Regions from separate parts of the Devosia sp. LjRoot16 genome, predicted to be linked through region 2. Evidence: predicted binding sites of a transcription regulator. Region 2 holds the regulator's gene; the other holds the start of a gene.
The links. The regulator HrcA, encoded in region 2, represses chaperone genes, less so after heat shock. The targets are predictions, from matches to a motif close to GTTAGCACTCNCNNNNNGNGAGTGCTAAC.
Positions count from the first base shown of each region.

Region 1: the regulator HrcA is predicted to act here: its motif matches at 2,025-2,053, upstream of ACSQ23_RS20175 (co-chaperone GroES).

Region 1 covers NZ_CAXUPH020000004.1:442,036-456,801, reverse strand. The annotation lists gene groL (chaperonin GroEL) at 4-1,644, opposite strand; gene ACSQ23_RS20175 (co-chaperone GroES) at 1,701-1,988, opposite strand; gene ACSQ23_RS20170 (glycosyltransferase) at 2,266-3,417, shown strand; gene ACSQ23_RS20165 (hypothetical protein) at 3,408-3,590, shown strand; gene ACSQ23_RS20160 (helix-turn-helix domain-containing protein) at 3,611-4,408, opposite strand; gene ACSQ23_RS20155 (EAL domain-containing protein) at 4,615-5,847, shown strand; gene ACSQ23_RS20150 (TIGR01459 family HAD-type hydrolase) at 5,859-6,713, shown strand; gene ACSQ23_RS20145 (bifunctional riboflavin kinase/FAD synthetase) at 6,841-7,818, shown strand; gene ACSQ23_RS20140 (ArnT family glycosyltransferase) at 7,937-9,328, shown strand; gene ileS (isoleucine--tRNA ligase) at 9,410-12,361, shown strand; gene lspA (signal peptidase II) at 12,516-13,064, shown strand; gene ACSQ23_RS20125 (hypothetical protein) at 13,208-13,837, shown strand; gene ACSQ23_RS20120 (pseudouridine synthase) at 13,907-14,766, shown strand, end outside.
Region 2 covers NZ_CAXUPH020000001.1:1,468,402-1,483,167, forward strand. The annotation lists gene ACSQ23_RS06810 (SH3 domain-containing protein) at 1-100, shown strand, start outside; gene irrA (iron response transcriptional regulator IrrA) at 267-713, opposite strand; gene fabA (3-hydroxyacyl-[acyl-carrier-protein] dehydratase FabA) at 903-1,406, shown strand; gene fabB (beta-ketoacyl-ACP synthase I) at 1,511-2,734, shown strand; gene ACSQ23_RS06830 (nucleoside 2-deoxyribosyltransferase) at 2,903-3,472, opposite strand; gene guaD (guanine deaminase) at 3,493-4,866, opposite strand; gene ACSQ23_RS06840 (adenine deaminase) at 4,863-6,722, opposite strand; gene ACSQ23_RS06845 (ribose-phosphate diphosphokinase) at 6,906-7,883, shown strand; gene hemW (radical SAM family heme chaperone HemW) at 8,083-9,273, opposite strand; gene ACSQ23_RS06855 (non-canonical purine NTP pyrophosphatase) at 9,263-9,931, opposite strand; gene rph (ribonuclease PH) at 9,990-10,703, opposite strand; gene hrcA (heat-inducible transcriptional repressor HrcA) at 10,819-11,904, shown strand; gene grpE (nucleotide exchange factor GrpE) at 12,011-12,634, shown strand; gene ACSQ23_RS06875 (class I SAM-dependent methyltransferase) at 12,736-13,482, shown strand; gene ACSQ23_RS06880 (hypothetical protein) at 13,552-13,905, opposite strand; gene pncA (bifunctional nicotinamidase/pyrazinamidase) at 13,930-14,562, opposite strand; gene ACSQ23_RS06890 (hypothetical protein) at 14,579-14,766, opposite strand, start outside.

The DNA.
Region 1 (14,766 bases), on a different contig from region 2:
GACTTAGAAGTCCATGCCGCCCATGCCGCCCATGCCACCGCCGCCCGGCATTGCCGGAGCTGCGTCCTTCGGCACCTCGGCGATCATCGCCTCGGTGGTGATGAGGAGCGAGGCGACCGAGGCCGCATCCTGCAGCGCCGTGCGAACCACCTTGACGGGGTCGACGATGCCGAGCGCGATCATGTCGCCATACTCGCCGGTCTGGGCGTTGTAGCCGAAGTTCGGCGAGGCGTTCTCAAGGATCTTGCCGACCACAACCGAGCCTTCATCGCCGGCATTGTTGGCGATCTGACGGACCGGCTCCTGCAGAGCGCGACGGACGAGGGCGATACCGGCCTGCTGGTCGGGGTTCGCGCCCTTGACGGTGATGGCGTTCGAAGCGCGCAGCAGCGCGACGCCGCCGCCCGGCACGATGCCTTCTTCAACCGCAGCGCGGGTAGCGTTCAGCGCGTCGTCGACGCGATCCTTGCGCTCCTTCACTTCGATTTCGGTCGAGCCGCCGACCTTGATCACCGCAACACCGCCGGCGAGCTTGGCCAGGCGTTCCTGCAGCTTTTCCTTGTCGTAGTCCGAAGTGGTCTCTTCGATCTGCGACTTGATCTGGGCCACGCGGCCTTCGATGTCGGACTTCTGGCCGGCGCCGTCGACGATCGTGGTGTTCTCCTTGGAGATTTCCACGCGCTTGGCAGTGCCCAGCATGTCGAGGGTGACGTTCTCGAGCTTGATGCCGAGATCTTCCGAGATCACCTGGCCGCCGGTCAGGACGGCGATGTCCTCGAGCATGGCCTTGCGGCGATCACCGAAGCCCGGAGCCTTGACGGCAGCGACCTTGAGGCCACCACGCAGACGGTTCACCACGAGCGTCGCCAGAGCCTCGCCCTCGATGTCCTCGGCAACGATCAGCAGCGGACGCTGCGACTGCACCACGGCTTCGAGAATCGGCAGCATGGCCTGCAGGTTCGAGAGCTTCTTCTCGTGCAGCAGGATCACCGGATCCTCGAGCACCGCAACCATCTTCTCGGCGTTGGTGACGAAGTACGGCGAGAGGTACCCGCGGTCGAACTGCATGCCCTCGACGACGTCGAGTTCGGTCTCGGCGGTCTTGGCTTCCTCGACGGTGATCACACCCTCGTTGCCGACCTTCTGCATCGCGTTGGCGATCATCTCGCCGATGGCGGACTCGCCATTGGCCGAAATGGTGCCGACCTGCGCGACTTCGGCGTTGGACGAGATGATCTTCTTGGCCGCGTTCAGGTTGGCGACGACTTCGGTCACGGCGAGGTCGATGCCGCGCTTCAGGTCCATCGGGTTCATGCCGGCGGCGACGAGCTTGACGCCTTCGTTGACGATGGCCTGGCCGAGCACGGTCGCGGTGGTGGTGCCGTCACCGGCGATGTCGTTGGTCTTGGAGGCCACGGCGCGCAGCATCTGGGCGCCCATGTTCTCGAACTTGTCCTCGAGCTCGATTTCCTTGGCGACGGTGACGCCGTCCTTGGTGATGCGCGGCGCGCCGAACGACTTGTCGATCACGACGTTGCGGCCCTTCGGACCCAGCGTGACCTTCACCGCGTTGGCGAGGATGTTGACGCCGCGGACCATCTTGTCGCGGGCATCGGTGGAGAACTTTACGTCTTTCGCAGCCATGAGAGGCGCTCCTTACGAGTTGAAAGGGGAGAGATCGGAACCGGCGGAACGCCTGGTTATGAGATCACGCCCATGATGTCGGATTCTTTCATGATCAGCAGATCCTTGCCGTCGAGCTTCACCTCGGTGCCGCTCCACTTGCCGAACAGGATCCGGTCTCCGGCCTTGACGTCCAGCGCCACGACCTTGCCGCTCTCGTCACGGGCGCCGGGGCCGACGGCCTCGACAATACCCTCAGAGGGCTTTTCCTTGGCGGTGTCGGGGATGATGATGCCGCCAGCCGATTTCTCTTCGCTGTCGACGCGCCGGACGACCACGCGGTCGTGCAGGGGACGGAAAGCCATTTTTGCTCCTATCAGCAATCAAGTGATTTCGCCTCTGTTAGCACTCGTGATCGAGGAGTGCTAACAGCTGGAAGGGGATATAGGAGAGCCCCCAAAGCGAGTCAAGGACGAGGCGAGCCATACGATGACGATGTGGCGGCTATGCGACGAACGCATGAAACGGGCCCGCTGTCGCCACGTTTGTAGTGCCGAGAGAACCGCAAGCCGCCTTGATGGTAAGTTGCAAAGCGCCCGGCTTGGCAGTACCTGAAGCGCCTGAGATACCTTCGGAGCAGACGTGACCGTCGTCCAGTTCGATAGCCACCCCCGCAAATCCCCCGAGGCCTGGGTCGCCCCGCAGCTCGCGGTGATCGTCCCCAGCTACAATGAGCGCGATAACGTCGCGCTGTTGTACGACAAGGTCACGGCCGCCCTCGGCGCCACGCCGTTCGAGTTCATTGTCGTCGACGACAATTCTCCCGACGGCACCTCCGAAGTGGTGCGCGACATGTCACGCCGCCACCAGAACGTGCGCGGCATCCACCGCCTCGGTCGCCGCGGCCTGAGCTCGGCGGTGGTCGAGGGCATCCTCGCCAGCGCCGCTCCCTACTTTGCCGTCATCGACGCCGATCTGCAGCACGACGAAACCATCCTGCCGCAGATGCTTGAGAAGGCCATCGCCGGCGATCACATCGTCGTCGGCACCCGCTATAGCGGGGAAGGCAGCGTCGGCGACGGTCTGTCCAGAACGCGCGAAGCCGGCAGCCGCTTTGCCACTAGGCTCTCGAGCCTAGTCACCGGTAAGTCGCTCAGCGACCCGATGAGTGGCTTCTTCCTGATGCGACGGAGCGTCTTCGACGAAATCGCTCCCTCGCTCAGCGATGACGGTTTCAAGATCCTGCTCGATATCATCGTCTCGGCCGGCCGCTCGCGCGCCCGCCAGGGCAAGGAGCTGCGCATCGGCGAGGTGCCCTATACCTTCCGCCCGCGCCACGCCGGCGAGAGCAAGATGAGCTCGATCGTCGTGGTGCAGTTCCTCGGCCTGATCGTCTCCAAGCTCTCCGGCGGTCTGCTGCCCACCACTTTCCTGCTGTTTGCCCTGGTCGGCGGCCTCGGCGTCGTGGTGCATATGGGGACGCTGTGGTTCACCCATGAGGTGCTGAGCTTCAACTTCGTCTGGTCGCAGGTCGCGGCAACGCTCCTCGCCATGACCTTCAATTTCATGCTCAACAACGAGCTGACCTACGCCAACAAGAAGCTGCGCGGCTGGCGCTATCTCACCGGCATGCTCACCTTCTATGCAGTCTGCTCCATCGGCGCCCTCGCCAACGTCTCGGTTGCCAGCTGGATCTATGCCTATGATGGCCAGTTCTATGTGGCCGGCCTGCTCGGCGTGCTGATGAGCGTCGTCTTCAACTACTCCGTTACAAAGGTGTTCACATGGCGGTAAGCGCAGAACTCGAAATCAAGCTCCGCCGCACCGGTGGCGTCGGCCCCAACACCAAGTGGGACTGGAGCCTTGTCGACGCCAGCGGCACCGTGGTGAAGAAGGGCTCAGCCCTCGGCGAAGAAGCCCGCGCCTTCGCCACGGCCAAGAAGGCCCGCGATAAGCTGAAGGGCTAAACCCTCTGTAAGGGCGCGTTCTAAGCCGCGCCCTTCTTGCCTTCGAGTTCCGCCCAAGCCTGCCGCTTGCGGTAGATCGTCGAGGGGCTGAGCTCCAGCGCTGCGGCAGCGAGCGCGATGTTGCCCGCAAAACTCTCGATCGCGTCCTCGATGATCCGCTGTTCCTGTTGCCACATCGGCAGCACGGCCGGGCGCATCGGCGATTCCGTCGAAGCGGCGCGTCGTTCCGTCTCGCCGCCATCGAACATCGCGACGATTCGGCGGGCCACGCCTTCGAGGTTTTCTGCGCTCCCCGGCAGGTCGCGCGCCACGAAGTCGAGCACCGTCTGCAGCTGGCTGGAGGCATCAATCAGCCCGGCCACACGCTCCCGCTCCACCGGTCCGCGGAACGCTCCGGCGATGGCTCGGCCATGCCGATGTGCCAGCTCGCCGAGCCGCGCCGACAGCACCGCGCCATCGACCGGCCGGGTCACGTGCTCGTGCGCGCCTGCCTGCAATACCGCGAGCGTCGCTGATACCGAAGCCCCGTCGGAAAGCACCACCACCAGCGATCCCGACGCCAGCCGCGCCAGCCGCGCCACCGCGTCCTCGGGCTCCGCTGAGAGGTCGCAAAGGCTGTCGAGGTCCGCCAGCAGCAGGTCGTATGATGCGAGGCGCAGCCGGTCTGCCGCCTCGCGGCCGCCGCAAGCCAGCGCGATCTCGGGTGCGATGATGAATCCCTGATCGAGCATCTCGATCAGGCTCCGGGCGCCGGCCTCGTCGCGCTCGACGAGCAGGATACGGACGGCGTTATCCAGGCCGAAGCCGGGAGCGGGCATGGTGACAAGTCCTTGGGCACGTGGCTGTGCTGAATGGAGTGTTGACGAACTGGGTAAATAAAGCGTTCCAGCCGATCCGTGCGCAAACCCGCCGAGCCCGCGGTTTGCCACAGCTCCCGCATCCCCGCGCCTTTCGGCAGGGCCCGCCCGATGCTATGACGGGATGCGTTGAATCCCGTTGGCCACTGTGGGAGCCCGAGCGTTAAGTGCAAGGCCTCGTCTACATCTTCATTGCGCTGGCCACGCTTGGCGTTGCGGCGGCGGCCTATTTCGGGCTGACCTTTTCGCCGATCGAAGCTTTTGTTACCGCAATTGCCTTTGGTGCGCTCGCCGTCATGCTGATGGAGCGCCGCCTGCGCCAGCGCTCGGAAGCGCGGCTCGAGCGCGCCGTCGAGGATCTGGCGCGGCTGCTGTCGACCGATGCCAGGGCCGGGCAGGTGCTGAGCCAGCGCGTCAACGCCATTGCCGATACCAATGTGGGTAGCCGGCTCGACGGCATCGAGGCCGATATCTCGGTGCTCGGCACCGTCACCCGGCAGCTCGCCGAAGCGCTGGCCGAATTCGAGGAGGCCCGGCGCACCGATGGTGGTTCCCGTCTCGCCGAAGCGATGGCAGAACCGGCAGAGCCAGACGACGACATCTTCCTCGATCCGATGATTCCTGAGGCTGAGGTCCGCGCTGCGCTCGATTCCAACCGGCTGGTCTTTCACATCGAGCCGGTGGTCAGGCTACCGGCCAGGAAACCGCTCGGCTACGACCTCGTGCCGCGCTTGATGCAGGATGCGGGCGGGCTTGCCGATGCGCCCGATTTCATGCCGCGCCGCGGCGGCGAGGACCTGATCCGCCGTATCGAAGCGATGGCGCTCGAGGAAGCCGTCACCATCGCGCGGCGGGCCAAAACCTCCGGCCAGCCGATCACCCTGTTCCTGCCGTTGAGCCGCGCCACCATCCTCGACAAGAAGGGGCTCGAGCAGGTGACGGCGACGCTCGTCGCCAACCAGGCGATCACCGCCTCGCTGAACTTCGCCATCCGGCAGACCGAGTGGAAGCCGCTCGGCCCGACTGAGAAGCGCGCGCTCTACGAGTTCCGCAAGGCCGGCGCCGGGTTCGTCCTCACCGACGCCACCTCGCTGCGCTTCGACTTCGCCGAGCTCGAGGGCCTCGGCTTCAGCGACGTGCGGTTCGATGCGACCCGCTTCCTGTCGCAGCCGCAAAGCTTCACCGATTTCCACACCGCCGATATCGCCCCCTACGCCAAGCGCTTCGAGATCGAGCTCTGCGGCACCGGGGTGATCGATGAGCAGCAGTTGCTCAGCCTGTTCGAAGATGGCATCAGCCTCGTGCAGGGACCGCATATCGGCCGGCCCGGCCCGGTTCGCCCGGATCTCGTTGCCGAGCGTCCGCGCGATGCCGAGCGCCGCATCGAGGCGCAAGCGTAATAGGATAGACTATGCAGGCACTTGCCGGACTGAGCGGGATCGCCCCCCGCTACGATGTGGTTTTGAGCGACATCTGGGGCGTCGTGCACAATGGCATCGCCGCCCACCCGACCGCCGTCGAGGCGCTGGTCAACTATCGCCGCAATGGCGGCCGTGTCGTCTTGATCAGCAATGCTCCGCGTCCGCACGGCCCGATCATCGAGATGATGGATCGGCTCGGCGTCTCGCGCGAAGCCTATGACGATGTGGTGACCTCGGGCGACGCCACCCGCGTCGTGCTCGAGCGTTATCGCGGCCAGACCGTTCACTATGTCGGCCCGCCGCACGATAATGACAGCCTGTTTGAGGGTCTCGACATCACCATCGGCCGCGCCGAGGATGCGAGGGCCATCGTCGTCACCGACCTCGATACCGACCACGACACGCCGGACATGTACAATGACCGGATCACCCTGTGGCTCAGCCGCAATCTGCCGCTGATCGCCGCCAATCCGGATCGGGTGGTCGAGCATGGCGACCAGATCCTCTATTGCGGCGGCGCTCTCGCCGATCTCTATGAGGCCCGCGGCGGCATGATCGTCATGGTCGGCAAGCCCTATAAGCCAATCTATGCCGAGGCCCTTCGCCTCGCCGAAAAGGCTGCCGGCCGCCCGGTCGACCGCACGCGCATCCTCGCCATCGGCGACTCGGTGCGCACCGACGCCATCGGCGCCGCCGGCGCCGGGCTCGACCTGCTGTTCGTCACCGGTTCGATCCATGCCGCCGAACTCGATGCTTTCGGCAACCCGGACCCCGAAGCCATCCGTCGCCTGGTCGAACCGAGTGGCGCCAATGTCGCTGGATTCATGCCGCGGCTGAGCTGGTAGCCACCGGGCCCCTCGGTCATCTCACCCGCCAGGGGGAGCGTTCCGCATAGCAGCCTCCAACCTTAGCTGCCTTGCAACCCATCCGGTTTCTTGCCATATCGCCATCACTCTCAAGGCGGGTACGAATTTGAGCGGCTTCATCAGGCTCGCTGGACTCGACCAGGTTCCGGCGTCGCTGCGCGGCGCCATGGTCGCGATCGGCAATTTCGACGGCTGCCACCGCGGTCATCAGCACGTGTTCCGGGCGCTGAAGGCCCGCGCTGCCGCGCTTGGCGTGCCGGCGCTGGTCCTCACCTTCGAGCCGCACCCGCGCGACGTGTTCGCGCCGGCGCCGTTCATGTTCCGTTTGACCTATGCCGACCAGAAGGCCGAGATCGCCGAAGCGCTCGGGCTCGATGGCATCGTGGTGATGCCGTTCTCGCTCGAATTCTCCCACATCGTCGCCGAGGACTTCGTCACCCGCTTCCTCGTCGGGGCGCTCGGCGTCACCGGCGTCTCGGTCGGCGCCGATTTCCATTTCGGCTACAAGCGCCAGGGCACTCCGGATTTTCTCAGGGACGCCGGTGTTCGCCATGGCTTCGAGGTCGAAATCCTCGATATGCTCGACGAGGGCGACGACCATATCTCGTCCTCCCGCATCCGCGCCCTGCTCGGCGAGGGCGATGTCGCCGGCGCGGCGCAGCTGCTCGGCTACCACTGGTTCCTCTCCGGCGTCGTGGTGAAGGGCGATCAGCGGGGCAGGGAGCTCGGCTTCCCCACCGCCAATACCGCGAGCCCCACCGGCTTTGGCCTCTTGCAGGGCGTCTACGCCGTGCGCGCCAAGCTCAATGGGCGCCTGCTCGATGGTGTCGCGAGCTACGGCAAGCCGATGTTCAACAACGAGCGCCCGCCCTTCGAAACCTGGATCTTCGATTTCGACGAGGACATTTACGGCGAGACGCTGGAAGTGGCGCTGCTCGGCACCGTGCGCGGCCAGGTGAAGTTCGCCGGCCTCGACGAGCTGATCGCTGCCGTCAACAATGACGCCGCCCAGGCCCGCCTGCTGCTGCAGGCCGCGCTACCGGTTTCCGAACTCGACGAGAAGCTGGGTTTTTTCCGCACCTGATGTAGAATCGTTGTGCCTTGGGGGAGGCGACACAATGGATGGCACCGCATCGCGGTCGACAAAGGTTCCGGCCGCGACCGGTGTAAGTGTCGTAGTAGTTATAGCACTAGGCCTGCGCGTGGCGTTCGACCTGTTCGTCGCGCCGATCGGCGACGAAGCCTATTACTGGCTTTGGGGCCAGCGGCCGGCCCTCTCCTATTTCGACCATCCACCGCTTCATTCCTGGTTGCTGGGCCTTGCTTCGCCACTAGGCTGGAACACGCTGGTGCTGCGGCTGACGGCCTGGTTGACGTTCGCCGGAACACTTGCACTCGCTGCCCGGTTGGCCTTGCGGATAAACCCGGAGCTTGGTTCGCGCGCTGGTTGGCTGGCGGTGGCGATCTGTATCACCTCGCCCGTCTGGTTCATCATGACGACGCTGGCGTTCCAGGATCACCTGATGATCCTGTTCTCGATGCTGGCGGGTTACGTGTTCGTCGACATCTTTGCCACCACACTCGCCGGCGACCGGCCGCGGGCCGCGCGCTACTACCTCGGCGGCGCGGCCATCGGACTGGCGGTTCTGAGCAAGGAGAATGGCGTCTTCATCGGCGTGGCGATCGCGGCAGCGATTCTCGCCACCCGGGCGCTCTGGCCGCTGCTGCGGGTGCCGCACCTTTATCTTGCGGCGATCCTTGCGTTGCTTCTGCAGTTGCCGGTGCTGATGTGGAACATCAGCAACGACTTTGCCTCGTATCGCTTTAACCTGGTCGACAGGGTCGACTGGCTGGACAATGTCAATCTCAGCCGGCCGGCAATTTTTATCGTCCTCGCCACTTTGACGTTCTCACCCTTCGCACTGGCGGGAGTTGTGAGCTTGGTGCGTCGCAACCCCGGGTTGCCGCCGCTTGGCCAGGCGTTGCGGTTGCTCGCGCTGTGGCTGTTTGCGGCGTCGAGCCTGGGCATGCTGGTCCTGTCACTGTCGACCTTCGTGCTCTACTACTGGAACATCGCTGCCTACGTGCTCGTGCTGCCGGCAATCGCCGCGCTGCGACCAGGCTGGCGCTTGTTCTGGCCGCATGTCGCGTATGGTCTGCTGATCACGGCGCTGATTGTGGTGAATTATGCCGCTGTTCCACTCTCGGCGTTTGTCGGCAAGCCCGATTGGGAGTCGAGCGTGGTCTATGGCTGGGATGATGTGGCTGACAGCGTCCGGGCGCTGCGCTCGGCCGACGCCCCGGATTTCCTCGCTGGCACCCGCTACACGCTCGCTTCGCAACTGGGCTTTGCGCTTCAGACGGCCGAGGTGACGGATCTGTCCGAACGGCACAGTCAGTTCTCGTTCTGGTTCGATCCGAAGGCGCATCTGGGGCAATCGGCGCTGGTCGTCAGCGATGAGACGTTTCCTGTCGATGGCGTCGCGAAGCGGTTCACCGGTGGGTGCGTCGAGGCCGGCCGGGTCGACGTGGAGCGGTTCGGCATTCCGGTACATCGCTTCTTGATCTCTCGGTGCACCGGATTCGCGGGTTAGCACTCCGCGCACTTCGGCCTTTCACCTCGCGCCCTCGCTTGCTACAAGCCCGCAACTTCCCTTGAACATCGATCGATGACGATGAACGACACTGCTCAAAGCGGCGCGGAGACCGATTACAGCGCGACGCTGTTCCTCCCCGAAACCGAGTTTCCGATGCGCGCCGGGCTTCCCGCCCGCGAGCCTGACTGGCTGAAGCGTTGGGAAGAGATGGACATTTATGCCCGCCAGCGCGCCGCCGGTGAAGGCAAGCCGCTGTTCACGCTGCACGATGGCCCGCCCTATGCCAATGGCAACATCCATATCGGCCATGCGCTCAACAAGATCCTCAAGGACCTGGTGAGCCGATCCAAGACGATGCTCGGCTACAACTCGGCCTACGTGCCGGGCTGGGACTGCCATGGCCTGCCGATCGAGTGGAAGGTCGAGGAGCAGTATCGCGCCAAGGGTCAGAACAAGGACGACGTCGAGATCAACGAGTTCCGCAACGAGTGCCGGAGCTTCGCGCAATACTGGGTCGATACCCAGCGCGAGGAGTTCAAGCGGCTCGGTGTGGTCGGCGACTGGTCCAACCCGTATTTGACCATGAGCTTCGATGCCGAAGCGCAGATCGCGCGCGAGCTGATGAAGGTCGCGGCCTCCGGCCAACTCTATCGCGGTTCCAAGCCCGTCATGTGGTCGGTGGTCGAGCGTACCGCGCTCGCCGAGGCCGAGATCGAGTACCAGGACTACGAGAGCGACGCGATCTGGGTGAAGTTCCCGATCCACTCGGCCAACGGCGCCTTCGGCACCGGTTCGTTCGAGGATTTCGGCTCGTCCTACGTGGTCATCTGGACCACCACCCCGTGGACCATCCCGGCCAACCGCGCCATCAGCTATTCGAGCAAGATCGGCTACGGCCTCTACGAGGTCACCGGTGCGCCCGAGGGCAACTGGGCCTCGAAGGGCGAGAAATACGTCCTCGCCGACAAGCTGGCGGCCGACGTGTTCGCCAAGGCCAAGGTCGAAAGCTTCATTCGCCTGCACGATGTCGATTGTTCCAGGATCGTCTCGACCAACCACCCGCTGCGCGGGCTCGGCGGCGGCTATGAGTTCGAGGTGCCGCTGCTCGATGGCGAGCACGTTACCGACGATACCGGCACGGGGTTCGTTCACACCGCGCCCAGCCACGGCCTCGACGATTTCGGCATCTGGATGGAGTCTGGCCGCATGCTCACGGCGCGCGGTATCGACACCACCATCCCCTACGTTGTCGACGACGCCGGCTTTTACACCGCCGCTGCCCCAGGCCTCGAAGGTGCCCGCGTCATCGATGATGCCGGCAAGAAAGGCGATGCCAACAACCGCGTCATTGCCGCGCTCGCCGAGCGCAACGCCATGGTCGCCCGTGGCCGCATCAAGCACCAATACCCGCACTCCTGGCGTTCGAAGAAGCCGATTATCTTCCGCAACACGCCGCAGTGGTTCGTCTATATGGACCGCGACATCGAGGGGAAGAAAGGCGACACCCTGCGGGCCCGCTCGCTCGCTGCGATCGATGCGACCAAGTTCTACCCGCAAGCCGGGCAGAACCGGCTGCGCTCGATGATCGCCGACCGCCCCGACTGGGTGCTGAGCCGCCAGCGCGCCTGGGGCGTGCCGATCGCCGTGTTCTACAACGAGGCGACCGACACCATCCTCAACGACGCGATGGTCAATCACCGTATCGGCCAGGCCTTCGAAGAAGAGGGCGCCGACGCCTGGTTCAAGGCCGGCGCCAAGGAGCGCTTCCTCGGCAACGCCGTGCCGGATCCCGAGAACTGGCAGAAGGTCGACGACATCCTCGATGTCTGGTTCGAGAGCGGCACCACCCATTCCTGGGTGCTTAAGAACCCGCAGAAATGGCCGGACATGCAGTTCCCGGCCGGCATGTACCTCGAGGGTTCGGACCAGCACCGCGGCTGGTTCCACTCCTCGCTGCTCGAAAGCTGCGCCACCAACGGCTTCGCGCCTTATGCGAGTGTCTTGACGCACGGCTTCACCCTCGACGGCGAGGGCAAGAAGATGTCGAAGTCGCTGGGCAACACCACCGCTCCGCAGGACGTCATCAAGCAGTTCGGCGCCGACATTCTCCGCCTCTGGGTCGCGCAGTCCGACTATTCGGACGACCTCCGGATCGGCAAGGAGATCATCAACTCCACCGTCGACAACTATAGGAAGCTCCGCAACACCATTCGCTGGCTGATCGGCAACCTCGCTCACCGCAAGGCTGAGGAAACCGTCGACTACCGCGACATGCCCGAACTGGAGCAACTGATCCTCAGTAAGCTCAAGGATCTCGACGGGCTCGTGCGCGACGCCTACGAGAGCTACGATTACAAGCGCATCGTCGCGGCGCTTTCGAACTTCATGAACATCGATCTCTCGGCGTTCTACTTCGATATCCGCAAGGACGCGCTCTACTGCGATCCGATCAGCTCGGTCCGCCGCCGCGCCAGCCTGACCGTGCTCGACCATGTGTTCGACGCGCTGACCGCCTGGCTCGCCCCGATCCTGGTGTTCACCATGGAAGAGGCGTGGCTCGAACGTCACCCCGGCGCCGATTCGTCGGTGCATCTACGCGAGTTCCCAAAACTCCCCGAGGAGTGGACGGACGCAAAACTCGACGAGAAGTGGGATGCTATCCGCGAGGTCCGCAAGGTCGTGACCGGGGCGCTGGAAATCGCCCGGCGCGACAAGGTGATCGGTGCCTCGCTCGAGGCCGCGCCGAAGGTCTACATCACTGACGAAAAGCTCGCCGCAGCCGTTCGCGGCACCGACATGGCCGAGATCTCGATCACTTCCGACATCGAGATTGTCGAAGGTGAGGGGCCTGCCGACGCCTTCCGGCTCGACGAAGTGCGCGGCGTCGCTGTCGTCTTTGCCAAGGCCGAGGGCCAGCGCTGTGCCCGTTCCTGGCGGATCCTGCCGGAAGTCGGCACGGATGCCGAATATCCGGACCTGTCGCTGCGCGATGCACAGGCGATGCGCGAGTTGAAGGCAGCGGGACGGTAAGGCCGGTGGCTCCCAACCCCCACCCTCATTCCCTCCCCACAAGGGGGAGGGAGGCGCACTTTGCGCGGGCCGTTCCATCGTCTCCCTCCCCCTTGTGGGGAGGGATCAAGGGTGGGGGTGCCCCACGCGCCGGCTTCGGGGGTGGGAAGCCCCGATGCCAGTGACTCGCCCCCACCTCATCGCCTCGCTGCTCGCCGGGCTCGCCGCGTTCACCCTCGATCGCGGCCACAAGTTCCTGCAGGTCAGCTCCGACTGTGTCGGCGCTGCCTCGACGCTCTGCATCGAGCACCTGGGCTTCGTCACTCCGGCCACACCGTTCGGCTGGCAGGGTGGTGAGATCGTGCCGGTCACGCCGTTCTTCGACTATGTGCTGGTCTGGAACACCGGCGTTTCCTACGGCCTGCTCGGTGATCTGCCGGTCTGGGCGCTCGGCGCCATCGCCGTCGTCGCTATCCTGGCGCTCGGCGTCTGGTGGTCGCGCACCTCCGACGTGCTGGTACGCTATGGCCTGATGCTCGCCATCGGCGGCGCCGTCTCAAATGCGCTTGATCGTGTGCTTTATGGCGCCGTTGCGGATTTCTTTCACTTTCATTGGCAGGATTGGTCGTTCTACATCTTCAATATCGCCGACGTGGCGATCACTTTAGGGGTGTTGCTGCTACTCCTCGATTTCGTCGGGATCGGCCGCAGGAAGGCTGCCTGAACGCAAAGGCGCCTCAATCTGGCCTTAGGGCCCGGTTGGGTGGGCAACGAAAGCGATAACAATTCCGAGCGAATTGTTCGTGGGCCTATGATGGTCTATAAGGCCCGCGCGGGGCGCGCACGGGCCGGGGAAAGGGAAGTTTCATGCTGAGTGATTTGACCGGGCGGCGGCCCAACTTCAAAGCCGTGACCCGGGGCGGATTGCTGACCGTTGGTATCGTGCTCGGCCTCGGCCTGAGCGCCTGCACCACCACCGAAGGCACCAATGCCCTGACCGATGTCAGCACCTTCGAGCGCGAAGTGGTGACCGAGACCATGAAGGGCATGGGCATGATGGATCGCGAGGAGAAAGCGGAGAACGCCGAGCGTCGCGGCCCGCTGGTGCTCCCAAAATCCACCGCACTGCCGGCTCCCGCCGATCCGAAGGCGGCCAAGACCGCCCTGATCCCCGAGGATTCGAGCCGCGTGCAGATCGATACTTCGAACATTTCGGAAGCTGACCTGAAGCGGCTGCGTAACGCCCGTGTGGTCGATCTGCGCACCATCGCCGGCCGTCCGCTCACCGAAGTCGAAACCAAGCAGCTCACCGCACGCATGACCGCTGCCAAGCTGAAGGGCGGTCCCAAGCCGCTCTATCTGCCGCCCGATGAGTACTACACCACGGTCAAGGGCCAGGATATGGTCTGCCTGGCCGCCAATGGCGAGCTCGTGCCGCTCACCGACAAATCGTGCCCACCCGACGTCCGCAAGGCCCTGGCCGCGCAGGCGAATTAATCTGAACTCGAAAGATGCGCTGACCCCCCGGGCAATCCTGCCTGGCCCCGGTCCCGCAGGAGTTATTGCATGTCGAATGTCTCAGCCGTCCCGACGGACGGCGACCGCTTGGCCAAGGTCATCGCCCGTTCTGGTCTCTGCTCCCGCCGCGATGCCGAAGGCTGGATCAAGGATGGGCGCGTTACCGTCAACGGTAAGAAGGTCCTGACCCCGGCCTTCAACGTCTCCGAAAAAGACAAGATCAAGGTTGATGGCGAGCCGCTTGCGGCGCGCCAGGGCACCCGCGTTTGGCTCTACCACAAGCCCGCCGGCCTTGTGGTCACCGAGAAAGACCCGGAAGGCCGCCCCACCGTGTTCGAGGCGCTCGAAGAAAAAGAGCTGCCGCGCGTCGTCTCGATCGGCCGGCTCGACATCAACACCGAAGGCCTGCTGCTGGTCACCAACGATGGTGGCCTGAAGCGTGTGCTCGAGTTGCCGGCCACCGGCTGGCTCCGCCGCTACCGCGTTCGCGCCTTCGGCTCGGTCACCCAGGCGCAGCTCGATACGCTGAAAGACGGCATCGAGATCGAGGGCATCCAGTACGGCCCGATCGAGGCCATCCTGGAGCGCGCCCAGGGCTCCAACAGCTGGCTGGTGCTGAGCCTGCGCGAAGGCAAGAACCGCGAGGTCAAGAACGTCCTCGGCGCACTCGGACTACAGGTCAACCGCCTGATCCGCGTCAGCTACGGCCCGTTCCAGCTCGGTGACCTGCCTGAGGGCGAGGTCGAAGTCGTCGCCGCCCGCGTGCTGCGCGAGCAGCTCGGCAAGCGCCTTGCCGCTGAGGCCAACACCGATTTCGACAGCGACATGCCTGAAGTCGCACCCAAGAAGAAGCCGGCGGTCAACCCCAAGCTGCGCGCTGCCGCGCCAGGCAAGGAGCTGAAGAAGGA
Region 2 (14,766 bases):
CGCCACCGCGCATCCGGTCAACGGCAGCCCGCAGAGCTTTGACGGCTGGGTACACCAGGGCGACCTGTGGGGCGTCTACAAGGACGAAGCCTTCGACTGAGGGGCGGTGCCTTCACACGATCCGGTGCGGGCTGCCCCCCCACCCTTAATCCCTCCCCGCAAGGGGGAGGGAGACGACAGTCTCGATATCGGTGAGCGTCTCCCTCCCCCTTGCGGGAGGGGACAGGGGTGGGGGTCAGCCCGCACCAGCCCAGCTACAGGAAACCCTAGCTCCGAACCTTCCGGACCCGCACCACCACGTCGACATGCGTGATGTCCATGCCGCGGGGCGGCTCGGGCAGGTTCTGGATGACGATGGACGAGGCCGGAATATCGATCACCCGCTGCTCGTCCTCGAGGTAGAAATGGTGATGGTCCGAGGTGTCGGTGTCGAAGTAGGAGCGCGACGCATCCACCGCCACTTCGCGCAGCAGGCCCGCTTCGCGGAACTGGTGCAGGCTGTTGTAGATGGTGGCGAGCGAGACGTTGACCCGTGCCGAGGCGGCTTCGGCATGCAGCTGCTCGGCGCTGACATGCCGATGCGCGCCGGCGAACAGCAGTTCGGCGAGGGCCACACGCTGACGTGTCGGCCGCAGGCCCGCCATGCGCAACACTGCCGTCAAGCACGGTCGGCGAGACGGAACGGTCCTTGCGGTGAGGCTGCGGTCGGTCATCTGGTCCTTGGCAACGAGGCGTATCAGCTTGCAGCTTATAACTTTCGCGCCTCTTCTGCACAAGCGGCGGTCGGTCGCGGCCGGCGCTCGCGACGGTGGGTCGCGGCGCGCACTTCCTTGGGCGCGCTTGACCCCCCGCCCCCCGCTCTCTAGTAACGGTCTCAACTGACCGACGGAGAAAGCCGGCCGATGACGGATCGGAAGAACGCCTACGGGTATGACGACCTGATCCGCAGCGGAACGGGGGAGCTGTTTGGCAAGGGCTATGCCCAGCTGCCCGCCCCGCCGATGCTGATGTTCAACCGCATCACCGAGATCAGCCGCGAAGGTGGCGCGTATGGCAAGGGCCTGGTGCGCGCCGAACTCGACGTGGACCCCAGCCTGTGGTTCTTCCAGTGCCACTTCATCGGTGACCCGGTGATGCCCGGGTGCCTCGGCGTCGACGCCGTCTGGCAGATGCTGGGGTTTTACCTGTGCTGGGACGGCTCGCCCGGCAAGGGTCGGGCACTCGGCTGCGGCGAGGTGAAATTTTCCGGCCAGATCACTAATGACGTCAAAATCGTCGAGTATGGCATCGACCTGAAGCGGGTGATGAAGTCCAAGCTCGTGCTCGGCATCGCCGACGGCTGGGTGAAGGCCGACGGCCAGATCATCTACGAGATGTCCGGCCTGCGCGTAGGCCTGTTCACCTAATGGTTTCTTGATTTGCGCGCTTTCGAAGCGGAAAAGTCGCACAACTTTTCCTGGAAGCGCGACGCCCGCCGCCGGACCTGAGCCGCGGCCATAGAGGAGGCAATATGAGGCGCGTTGTCGTCACCGGCATGGGGATCGTCTCCTCTATCGGAAACAATCTCGATGAAGTGATCGTGAGCCTCAAGGAGGCCAAGTCCGGCATTGTCTTCGCCGAGGACTACGCCAAGTACAACTTCCGCTGCCAGGTGCATGGCGCGCCCAAGCTCGATCCGTTCGCAGTGCTCGACCGTCGCACGACCCGCTTCATGGGCAAGGGCGCGGCGTGGAATTACATCGCCATGCAAGAGGCGATCGCCAATTCCGGGCTCGAAGAAAAAGACATCAAGAACCCGCGCACCGGCATCATCATGGGCTCGGGCGGCCCCTCCACCCCCACGCTGATCGAAGCGGCCGACATCACCCGCGAACGCGGCCCCAAGCGCATCGGGCCGCTGGCCGTACCCAAGGCGATGAGCTCGACCGCTTCGGCGACGCTGGCGACGCCGTTCGGGATCCAGGGCGTCAACTACTCGATCACCTCGGCCTGCGCGACCTCGAAGCACTGCATCGGCGCCGGCTACGAACAGATCCAGTGGGGCAAGCAGGACATCGTGTTCGCCGGCGGCCACGAGGATCTCGACTGGTCGCTCAGCAACCTGTTCGACGCCATGGGCGCCATGTCCACCGATTTCAACGCGACGCCCGAGAAGGCCTCGCGCGCCTATGATGCAAAGCGCGACGGCTTCGTCATCGCCGGCGGCGCCGGCGTCCTGGTGCTCGAAGAGTACGAACACGCCAAGGCGCGCGGCGCCACCATCCTCGCCGAACTGGTCGGCTATGGCGCGACCTCGGATGGCTACGACATGGTTGCCCCCTCGGGCGAAGGCGCCATCCGCTGCATGCGGCAGGCGCTGTCGACGGTGAAGGGCAAGGTCGACTACATCAACCCGCACGCCACCTCGACGCCGGTTGGCGATCTGAAGGAAATGGAAGCGATCCGCACGGTGTTCGGCAATGGCGAGAGCTGCCCGCCGATCTCGGCCACCAAATCGCTCACCGGCCACTCGCTCGGCGCCACGGGCGTGCAGGAATCGATCTACTGCATCCTGATGATGCGCGAGAAGTTCCTGTGCGAAAGCGCCAATATCGAGGAACTGGACCCGGTGTTCTCGGACATGCCGATCCTGAGGCAGCGCCGCGACAACGTCGATATCGGCATCGCGCTCAGCAACAGCTTTGGCTTCGGCGGGACGAACGCTACGCTGGTGTTCCAGCATCCGGACGCCTGATCCCGCGGGGGCTTCGTGCCCGCCTCACACCCCCTCCCAACCTCCCCCGTCCAGGGGGAGGTGCCGATCCAGTACTGGTCTTCGATCGTGCCACAAGCACCGGCAGACACCCTCCCCTCGACGGGGAGGGTTGGGGAGGGGTGCGCAGCGAGCTGGATGTAGCTGACGTTACCCCAGCATCTCCACCGCCAGCGCCAGCACGCGCTTGAACGCCGTCATATCGGTCAGTTCCTGCCCGACCGCCGCGTCACCCACCACCACGGCGCCGCCGCGGTTCACTACGCCGCCATGCAGCATCAGGTTGTCGATGAAGCCGAGATCCTCGATCAGGATATGATCGGGGCCGCGCGGCTTGCCCTCGGCATCGGCGTACCACTCGCCATTGAAGTGGTCGCGGGTGCGGGCGCCGTGGTCGGCCTTGACGTTGGTATAGGCGAATGCGGGCTTGCCCTGGGCGCACATGAAGCCGAGCTCGAAACAGGTGCCGGTGTCCGCGGCGATGCCGCGGAACGGCGTCAGGTTGGCGATGATCGCATCGGCCGAGTGCATCAGCTTTTCATCGATGGCGCTGATCGCCAGCCCGAGCTCCCATTTGCTGTTGGTCGGCGGGAACTCGAGGTCGCCGGGCGACACCGGCACGAGACCCGCCTCGCGGGTCAGCGCAATCTTCAGGTCGAGGATTTCGCGGGCATTGGGCAGAAAGACTTCCGGGCCGGCGAGATAGACGGATTTGGGCATGATGGCTCGTTCAGATGGCGTCAGTGACTGGAATGGCCGGCTTGCGGGGCAGCCCCGCTGACCCCGAGGTCAGCTCCGCTGACCAGGTCGCCGCCGACAAAAGTCGCGGCGATGTTCGGCCGGCTGGCAGTGTAGAGGATTTGCTCAAGCCGTTCAGCCGGTTCGGCCCCGAACAGCCGGACTGTCCCCGCCTCCGCGGCGGGGTCGATGAGCAGCGCATCGAAGTGATAGCCGGGGCGGAACATGCCGACCGGCAGATCGAGCGCCTCGCCGCCACCTGCGGTGGCGAGGTGGAAGGCGGTGAGCATGTCGATGCGCGAGTTGGGGACGCCGCGCGTTTCACGTGAATCCCTCGCGTCGACCCCATCCTCGAGCAGGCGGGAAGCCTGGGCGGTGGCGCGGCAGGCCTCCAGCATCGAGCCCGAGGGGCCGCCGGAAATGTCGGTGCCGAGCCCGACATGGAGGCCTTTCTCGAGCGCCCGACGCAGCGGGAAGACGGCGTTGCCGAAATACATGTTGGAGAGGGCGCAATGCGCGACGCCGGCCCCAGCGGCGCGGACCGTCGCCATATCGTCGTCGGTCAGAAACACCGAATGGGCCAGCACGGTCTTGCGGCCCAGCAGCCCGAAGCCGTCGAGCGCTGCGGTGTCGGTCTTGCCGTAGCGATCGAGCGCATAGCCATGCGCCCAGTCGCTCTCCGAACAATGGGTCTGCACGTGGCAATCGCACTCCGCCGCCAGCTTGCCGAGGCCGGCGAGCGCTGCGTCGGTGCAGGACGGAATGAAGCGCGGGGTGATCACCGGCAGCACCCGGTCATTGTCGGGCAGCGCCCGGATATGGTCGATGACCGCCCGGGTCTCAGCGACTGCCAGCTCGGCCGAAGCGTCGCGATAATAGTCCGGGCAGCTTGCCGGGTCGTCCATCACCACTTTGCCGACCAGCGCCCGCTGACCTTGCTCGAGACAGATCTGCGCCAGCAGTTCCGTGGCCTCGCGGTGCACGGTGGCGAAATATAGCGCCGTGGTGGTGCCCGACGCGAGGAGATCGGCGACCAGTGTTTCGTAGCGCTCCTGGGCGAACGCGAGGTCGGCGTATTGCGCCTCGAGCGGGAAGGTGTATTTGCCCAGCCAGACTTCCAGCGGCACGTCGAGCGCCATGCCGAGCTGCGGGTATTGCGGCGCGTGGATGTGGAGATCGACAAAACCCGGCAGCATCAGCTGTCCGGCCGGCAGTTCGATGGTTCCCTCCGGCACACCGTCGGCGGCCCGACCGACGCTGGTGATGGTGCCGTCGCTGCCGATGGTGATCACTGCATCGCGCAGCACCTCGAGCTCGCCGCGCACCGGCGCATGGACGAAACTGCCGCGGACGCTGCGCCCACGCAGCCCGCTCACCAGACCACCTTGTGCTGCTCGCCGGTCTGCACGTTGACGAAGCCCTCGGGCGCCAGTTCGCTCGGCGCCACCAGCACCCAGCGCCAGGGCGAGCAGGTGAGCGTCGCGAATTTCAGGAACTCCGGGAAACCGGGCTTCCAGAGGTTGAGCGCCGAGGGCTTGTACATCCACTCGACCGCTTCGGCCGCGCGGTAGAAGGCCTGCATGTCGGCATCGAAGGCTTCGGCCGAACGCGCCGTCATCAGCCCGCCGATCTCGAAGCGCATCTCGGCGACCACTTCGCCCTTGTGCACCAGCACCCAGCCGCCATCGATCTCCTGCAGCCGGTTCACCGCCTTGGCCATCGCCGCGTCGGAGGAGCCGATGCACCAGACATTGTGGCTGTCATGCGCCACCGAGGAGGCAAGCGCGGTGTCGGGATCGGCCGGACCGCAGCCGGTCCAGAACATCTTCGCCACCGCGCCATCGCCGCGATAGCGGTCGACCAGCGCCCATTTGGTGATCAGCCGCTCGGTGTCGCGCTGCACCAGCCCATCGACCACCGGCAGCGCTTCGACCAGGAAATCCTCGTTCCAGTGGAATGGCCTGAGGATAGCCGCCTGCATGGTGTGGCGGCCCGGCTCGGCCTGGATGGCGAAATCCTCGGCGGCGAGGACGCGCCCGATGTTCATGGTCTTCCTCGCCCAGTCCGGCCAATCGATCGCGGCCAGCGGGCCAAGGAACTGCTTGCCCTCGGAGACCAGCTGGCCGTCGGCGTAAACGTGCCGGATCGACAGTGTCTTGACGTCGTCGAGCAATACTATGTCGGCATAGCGTCCCGGCGAGATCGAGCCGACCCACTGGTCGATGCGCATGTGCCGGGCCGGGTTGATGGTGGCGCACTGGATGGCAATCTCGGGCGCGAGACCGTACTCGATGGCGTGCCGCACGTTGTAGTCGGCGGCGCCTTTCTCCAGCGTTTCGGAGGCCGAGCGGTCGTCGGTGGTAAAAGCGATGTTCGACCAGTCGGTGAGCCGCTCGATCAGGCCTGGAAGTATGACGTCATAGGAGAACGGACGGAGCTCGGTGAAGATGCCGTGGCTCAGCCGCTCCCAGGCTTCCTCCAGCGCCCAGACCTCATGGTCGGACGAGATGCCGGCGGCGGCGAAAGCCGAGAGATCGTGCGGATCGATCAGTCCGGAGCCGTGCCCCTCGACCACGCCGCGCATCTCCATGGTGGCGCCGATCATCCCCCACATGCGGATATAGCCGGGGTTTTCGGGGTTCCACACCGAGGGCCAATCCATCACCTCGTCGAGGCTGACGGTGCCCATGTCATGGGCCAGGAACTCGCGCTGCTCCTCGTAGCCATAATAGCCGCCCGACTCTTCCCAGGCGCTGGGCGGCACGGCCGAGCCGGGCTGGATGAAGATCTTCAGCGGCGAGCCGGCAAGGCGGGATTTCTGCCAGAACTCCTGGTTCTTGCCGCCGTTGACATTGGCGAACTCATGGCTCGCCTCGCAGGTCCAGGTATTGCCGCGCGGCAGCACCAGGGCCGCCTCGAACTCCGGGGTGATGTGGGTCGATTCGATGTGCTTATGCACTTCGCCGAAGCCCGGCACGGCGCTCAGGTTCGGGTAGCTCACCCGCGCTCCCACCTCACCCTTGTAGCTGCCGCGTGGGCCGACAAAGGCGATGCGCCGGCCGGAGACGACGATCTCCTGGTCCTCCAGCCAATGCCGCGAATGCACCGAGAGCAGCCTGCCAACCTCGATCACCAGATCCGCCGGGCGTTTGGCCAGCGCCACCAGCGTCAGATGCTGGCGAATGGAAACTTCGTCCTCGGCGTTGAGGATCAGGTCGTCGGGCAGGTGCATAGGCGGATTCCGGTGGCGCAACCGCGTTAGTAAAGCGGTTTACGAGAGCGAGCGCAATGCGCCGCAATGAGGGACGTACGGCAAAGCGGTGAGCAATCTCTGTCCAGCGCCGACGCTTGCTCGCGGCAGTGCATTTTGCCATAAGCTGCCGGCCTCGACCCCATCCAGCGAGGACAAGCCGCGATGAGCCAGATTGCCATTTTCAGTGGTAGCTCTCATCCCGACCTCGCGGCACAGATCTGCGCCGAGCTCGGCGTGCCGCTGCTGCCGACGCGGGTGAAGCGCTTCTCCAATGACTGCATCGAAGTGCAGCTGCAAGCCAATTGCCGTGAGCAGGACGTGTTCCTGATCCAGACGCTGAGCGCGCCGGTACAGGATCACCTGGTCGAACTGCTGCTGATGCTCGACGCGGCGCGTGGCGCCTCGGCGGCTCGTATCACCGCGGTGATCCCGCATTATGCCTATGCCCGCTCCGACAAGAAGGATGCGCCACGCATCTCGATCGGCGGCCGCATGGTCGCCGACCTCTTGCAGACCGCCGGCGCCAACCGGGTGCTGACGATGACGCTGCACTCGCCGCAGGTGCATGGCTTCTTCAGCGTACCGGTCGATCACCTGCATGCGCTGGGTGAGCTGGCCGAATATTTCGGGCGCTACGAGATGGGCAATGCCGTCGTGGTGTCGCCGGACCTCGGCAACGCCAAGAACGCCGCGGCCTTCGCCAAGCGGCTCGGCGTGCCGGTGGCGGCGGGCGCCAAGGAGCGGATCAGCGACAGCGAAGTGCGGATCACCGCGATCATCGGCGAGGTCGAGGGGCGCGACGTGATTGTCCTCGACGACGAGATCGCCAGCGGCGGCTCGATGGTCGAACTGCTGCGGCATTTGCGGCAGCACGGCGCACGCTCGGTGCGCATCGCCTGCACGCACGGCATCTTCGCCAACGATGCGATCGGGCGGCTGGCGGCAGAGCCAGATGTGCTGGAGATCGTCTGCACCGACACCCTGCCAATCGCCGCGGCGCGCCGCCACCCCAAACTGACCGTGCTGTCGATCGCCCCGGCGCTGGCCGAAGCGATGCGCCGGATCAACAGCGGCGAATCGGTCAGCACGCTGTTCCACGCCGAGCAACCGGCGCCGACAGTGACGCGGCTTCGGGCTTAGGCGGGCGCGAGCCACCCTTCCTGCGGGTGGCTGACCCCAAACGTCCCTCCTCACCGGTGTCATCCCAGCGAAAGCTGGGACCCAACTATCAGCTGGTGCGGGCGGTGAGATGGGTCCCAGCTTTCGCTGGGATGACATCGAGTCTGGTGATGCTGCGGTGGCCAATTGCTACCGCAGGGGGGATAGAAGCAGACCTAGCTTAAGCCGCCAGATCGGCGACGACTGCATCCAGCACCGGCCAGCCTTTGTCGGTGACCCGGATAAAACCGTTGGGCAGGGTCTCGACGAAGCCGATCGAGCGCAGCTCGTTGATCTGGCGTTCGGAAATGGCGCGGCCGGAGATCTTCTGGAAGCGGCGCGGGTCGATGCCTTCGCGCAGCCGCAGCCCCATGACCAGCAGTTCGTCGCCTTCTTCTTCCCAGGTCAGGATGTCGTCGGTGACCATGCCGTGGCCGCGCGCCTGCACGCGCTTCTGCCAGTCGAACGGCATCTTCTCGGTCGCCGTGGCGTGGCGCTGGTTGTTGATCAAGAGCCGCCCATGCGCACCGGGGCCGACGCCGACATACTCGCCATAGCGCCAGTAGATCAGGTTGTGGCGGCTTTCCTGGCCAGGGCGGGCGTGGTTGGAGATTTCATAGGCCGGCAGACCCGCCTGCTGGGTCAGCTCCTGCGTCATCTCGTAGAAGTCGGCGCTCAGGTCCTCGTCCGGCATCTTCAGCTTGCCGGCGCGGAACAGGTCGTAATAGCGCGTGCCCATCTCGATGGTGAGCTGGTAGAGCGAGACGTGCCCGGCTTCCGCCAGCCACAGCGCCTCGGTCAGCTCGTCCTGCCATTCGTCCAGCGTCTGGCGCGGGCGGGAGTAGATCAGATCGAAGCTCGAGCGCGGGAAGATCGACTGCGCCAGGCGCACCGCGGCGATGGCTTCATCGACCGAGTGCCGGCGGCCGAGTTCGGCCAGCGGACCCTCGCGCAACGACTGCACCCCGAGCGAAACGCGGTTGACGCCGGCGGAGCGATAGCCGCGGAAGCGGTCGGCCTCGACCGAGGTGGGGTTGGCTTCGAGAGTGATTTCCGCCCGCGGGTCGATCACCCAGTGCCGGGCGATGGCATCGATGATGCCCTCGACCGAGCGCGGATCCATCAGTGAGGGCGTACCGCCGCCGAAAAAGATCGACTGCACGGTGCGGCCCGGCGTCTGCTTGGCGAAGTGCGCCAGCTCGGCGGCGTAGGATTCGACATAGGTCTGTTCGTCGAACTCGCCGCGGTGCACATGCGAGTTGAAATCGCAGTAGGGGCATTTGGCGGCGCAGAACGGCCAATGCACGTAGACCCCGAACAGGCCGTTGGAGCGCGGATCGACGGAGTTGTGGCCGAACGTTTCAGTGCTCAACGCCACCTCCCAGTGCATCGTCGACGAAGCTGGCGAAGGCGCGGGCCCGATGCGACAGACCGACCTTGCCCGGGGCCCAGGAGTGCTTGGCCTCGGACGGCATCTCGCCGAAGGTGATGTCGTAGCCGTCGGGCATGAACACCGGATCGAAGCCAAAGCCCTTGTCGCCGCGCGGCGGCCAGACCAGCGTGCCCTCGGCCTTGCCGACGTAGATCACCTCACGCCCATCGGGGTGGGCGAGGCAGAGCGTAGCGTTGAAAGCGCCGCGGCGCTCACCTGGCGTGGTGGCGCCGACGGCCTGCAGCGCATCTTCGACGCGGCGCATGCCGACCATGTAGTCGCGCCCGCCATGCGCCGAGGAGCCGGCCCAGTTGGCGGTATAGACGCCGGGCTGGCCGCCGATGGCATCAACCGACAGGCCGGAATCGTCGGCCAGCGCGATAGTGTTGGCAGCGGCCGCGGCGGCATGCGCCTTGATCCGGGCGTTCTCGATGAAGGTGGTGCCGGTCTCTTCCGGCTCGGGCAGGCCGAGCTCACCGGCCGAAACCAGGTCGAGCCCGAACGGCGCCAGGAGTTCCTTGAACTCGGCGAGCTTGCCCGCATTGTGGGTCGCCAGCACCAGCCGGTCGCCGCGCCGCAATGTGAGCTTGTCTGCCATTATGCGGTCTTTCCTTGTGGCATGACCTTTGTCCGAAAACCGTTGCCGCTTTTCGGGGTCATGCCAATGCCGCCTGCTGCATGGTGGTGAGCTCGCCGATCCCCTGCTCGGCCAGCCGCATCAGGCTGTCGAGCTCATCGCGGCTGAACGGCACCTGTTCGGCGGTGCCCTGGATCTCGACGAACTTGCCGGTGCCGGTCATGACGAAATTGGCATCGGTGTGCGCTTCGACATCCTCGAGATAATCGAGATCGAGCACCGGGGTGCCGCGGTAGATGCCGCAGGAAATGGCGGCGACCGAATCGCGCAGCACCGGGCCCTTGGTGAGGCCACGGGCTTCGAGCCACTTGATGGCATCGGCCAGCGCCACATAGGCGCCGGTGATCGAGGCGGTGCGGGTGCCGCCATCGGCCTCGAGCACGTCGCAATCGAGAGTAATCTGGTTCTCGCCCAGCGCCTGCATGTCGACCACGGCGCGGAGCGAGCGGCCGATCAGGCGCTGGATTTCCTGGGTGCGGCCACTCTGCTTGCCCTGCGCGGCTTCGCGCTTGGTGCGCGAGCCGGTGGCGCGCGGCAGCATGCCGTACTCGGCGGTGACCCAGCCCATGCCGGAGCTGCGGCGCCAGGAGGGAAGCGTGGTTTCGACCGAAGCGGTGACGAACACCTTGGTCGAGCCGAAGCTGACGAGGCAGCTGCCTTCGGCCTTGGGAGCGACATTGCGTTCGAGCGTTACGGCCCGCATCTGGTCTGGCTGGCGTCCGGAGGGCCGCATATGGTCAAATCACTCGTTCTTGGAAAAAGCTGTTAACCGCCTCTTAACCCTGACCGCCCCCTCGAACAAGCAGCGCTAGCTTGGCGGCACAAGCCTTTCCGCCTAAATGGTGAACATGGCCGATCGCACAAAAGCCCCCGAAGACGTGCTCGCGGTGCTCAACGCCCGCAGCCAGGACATCTTTCGCAAGCTGGTGGAGCGCTATCTCGACACCGGCACGCCGGTGGCGTCGCGCGACCTGGCGCGCATGCTGAGCGTGGGCTTAAGCCCCGCGTCGGTGCGTAATGTGATGGCCGATCTCGAGGATCTGGGGCTGATCGCCTCGCCACATACCTCGGCCGGCCGGCTGCCGACGCAGCAGGGGCTGCGCTTCTTCGTCGACGCCATGCTGGAAGTGGGCGCGGTGAACGAGGACGAAAAGGCGGCAATCGCCAAGCAGATCCAGGGGCCGGCGGTGCACGGCCAGATCGAGGACCTGCTGACCGAGGCGAGCCAGCTGCTCAGCGGGCTCAGCCACGGCGCCGGGGTGGTGATCGCGCAGAAATCCGACCTGGTGCTGAAGCATATCGAGTTCATCCGGCTCGATGCCGAGCGCGCCATGGTGGTGCTGGTGGGCGAGGATGGCTCGGTCGAGAACCGCGTGCTGCCGCTGCCGCCGGGACTGACGGCGAGCGCCCTGACGCAGGCCTCGAACTACCTGGCGCATTTCGCGGTTGGGAAGACTTTGAACGAGACGCGGAAGGCCCTGCAGACGCAGCGCGAAGCCACCGTGCATGAGCTCGACGAACTGACGCACAAGCTGGTGGATGCGGGGCTCGCGACGCTTTCCGGCTCAGGCAGCGCCTCGCCGCCGACGGTGATCGTGCGCGGCCGGGCCAACCTCATCAACGACACCATGGCGTCGGAAGAGCTGAGCCGGGTGCGGCAACTGTTTGACGAGCTCGAGAGCCGCGACGGGCTGATCGAGCTGCTCGGCGATACCGAGACGGCGCAAGGGGTGAAGATCTTCATCGGCTCGGAGAACAAGCTGTTCTCGCTCTCGGGTTCGTCGGTGATCCTCTCGCCTTATAAGGACGCCAACCAGAAGGTGGTGGGGGTGCTCGGCGTCATCGGGCCGACCCGGCTCAACTACGCCCGCATCGTGCCGGTGGTCGATTACACCGCCAATGTGGTTTCGGCGATGATGGCCAGAAAGAGCTGAGCGCAGGGGCTGAGGCCGGACACGGAACCTTTCCTAGGCTTGAATCTTATCGCTCATTGGCCGATATGCGGGGCAAACGCGATCAGCGACAAAATCCAAGGTCCCAATGAACGACGATACGAACAAGCCCGAGGACGACAAGGCCGCTCCCACCGCGACCGAGACCCAGGCCACCAAGCCAGACGAGAAGACTGCCGACGCGGCAACGACGCCCGATCCGATTGAGGCCCTCAAGGCCGAGAACCAGGACATGCGCGACAAGCTGCTGCGCACCATCGCCGAGATGGAAAACCTGCGCAAACGCACCGAGCGCGAGATCTCCGACACCCGGTCCTATGCCATCGCCGGCTTTGCCCGCGACATGCTGACCGCTACCGATTCGCTTTCCCGCGCCTTGATGGTGCTGCCAGCCGAGGCGCGCGACAGCTCCGATGCGACCACCCGGTCGCTGATCGAGGGCATCGAGATGACCGAGCGCGAGATGCAGCGGCTGCTCGCCAAGCACGGCGTCAAGCCGATCGAGGCGGAAGGCCAGAAGTTCGACCCGCACAAGCACCAGGCGATGTTCGAGGTCCCCGACCCGTCACGCCCGGAAGGCACCGTGGTGCAGGTGGTGCAGGCCGGCTTCGCCATCGGCGACCGCGTGCTGCGTCCGGCCATGGTCGGTGTGGCCAAGGGCGGCGGCGCCAATGGCGCCCCGGCCGAGGGCACGATCGACAAGAGCGTCTGATTTCACCTTACCGGTGATGTCGAAAAGGGCGCTCCGGCGCCCTTTTTCTTTACCCACGACTTCTGCCAGATGACCTTCTTGCCCGACGACGGAGGACCGCGATGGACAGCCTCTACGACGATGCCGAACTCTACGACCTCGTGGCGCCACCGGACCCGGCGATGGAGCGCTTTTACGTCGAGGCGGCGGGTGGGCCGGGACAGCGTGTGCTGGAACTCGCCTGCGGCTCCGGTCGCTTCACCGCGCCGCTGGCAGCGAGCGGGGCGCTGGTGATCGGCGGCGACCTCTCGCAAACCATGCTGGCGCGGGCCCGCGCCGCGGTGGCGGAGCGCGGCGTGTCGGCCGATTTCGTCGAGCTCGACATGCGGGACTTCGTGCTCGGCCGGCATTTCGACGCCATCGTCATCACCGCCAACTCACTGATGCACTTGCATAGCCGCGCTGACTTCGCACGCGCCTGCTCGACCATCCGCCAACACCTGGCGCCCGGCGGCCGGCTGCTGTTCGACGTGTTTGTGCCGAGTGCGCGGCTGCTCAGCCTGCCGGCCGGCCGGCGCGAGCTGCTCGGGGTGTTCCCGCATCCGCAGCTGGGCGAGGTCAGCATCGAGGAAACCATCAGCTACGATCCAATCACCCAGGTGAGCCGGGCCGACTGGTACTGGTCCACCGCCGAGCGCCGGGATTTTCGCCACACCCCGCTGGAGCTGCGGCAGATCTTTCCGCAGGAACTGCCACTGCTGCTGGAAGCGGGTGGATTGCGGCTGGTGGAGCGGTTCGGCGATTTCGACCGCACCCCGCTGACGGCGGCGAGCCATCGGCAGGTTTGTATCTGTTCGGCAATGGTGTGAACGCTGGCGGCGCCCCATCACCCGGCGCTGCGCGCCGACCTCTCCCCCAAAGGGAGGGGTGATCCAGAGCTAGTTCGCCGCCGAAACCACCAGGTCAGGGCAGGTCGTGACGTCGTATTTGGCGCCGGGCTTGCCCATCTCATCGACGACGCGGCTGTCATAGGCGTCGCGCAGCGCGGTGATCGCCACGTCGTCGTTGCCTTCGGCTTCCAGCATCATGTCGGCGCGGGCGGCGAGGTCGTCGGACCAGGCGCCGTACTCGTCGCCCTCGGCGTCGTTGCCCGAATCATAAGCGTCGGTGGAGAGCCAGTAGAAGGCACTGCCGCACCAGAGCAGCCGGTCGGCGGCGGCCGAGGGCTCGCCCGCCGCGGCCGGCAGGGCCAGCAGCCCGATCAGCAATCCCCCAAGCGCAGCCCGCAGCATGTTGTCCTCAGGCCAATCTCTTCCTCAGGCGATATCGCCGGCGACGATCCGCTTGACCCCGGCGGCGTGCATGTCGGCCCAGGCCTGGGCCAGCGACCCCGAGGTATCGATGGCGCGACAGGCGTCCTCGATCACGTAGGTCTCAAAGCCCGCATTGGCCGAATCGACTGCCGTCCAGTTGACGCAGAAATCGGTGGCGAGGCCAGCGATGAACAGCCGCTTGAATTTTCGCTCGCGCAAGTAGCCTTCGAGCCCGGTCTTGGTCCTGCGGTCGGCCTCCTGGAAGCCGGAATAGGAATCGACCACTTCGTGGTAGCCCTTGCGGATCACCAGCTGGGTGTGGGGCAGCTCGATATCGGTCGAGAATTCCGCGCCATGCGTATCCCAGACGCAGTGGTCGGGCCACAGCACCTGCGGACCATAGGGCAATTCCATGATCTCGAACGGGGTGGCGCCGGCATGACTCGAGGCGAACGAGATGTGGCCGCGCGGATGCCAGTCCTGGGTCATGGCGACGTTTTCGAAACGCCGGCCGAGCCGGTTGATCGGGATGATGATCTCGTCGCCGCCGGCAACGGCAAGCTTGCCGCCGGGGAGAAAATCATATTGCAGGTCGACCACGAGGAAGAGGTCGTCGGAACGGGGCGTGAGGGCCATGCGGGTCTTATCTATCTCATTGGCCGATGAGGGCCGAACAATCCTGAAATGAATAGGCGGCGCCATCGCTGGCCCTGCCAGTGCCGTTGACGACGCGACCGATGGAGTCTTCGAGGTCGCCCCGGTAGTCGGCCAGCGCGTCGTCGGTGTAGCCGGCCTCGAGGTAGATCGGGATAGCGCGCTGCAGCAGCAAGGCCCCGCCAT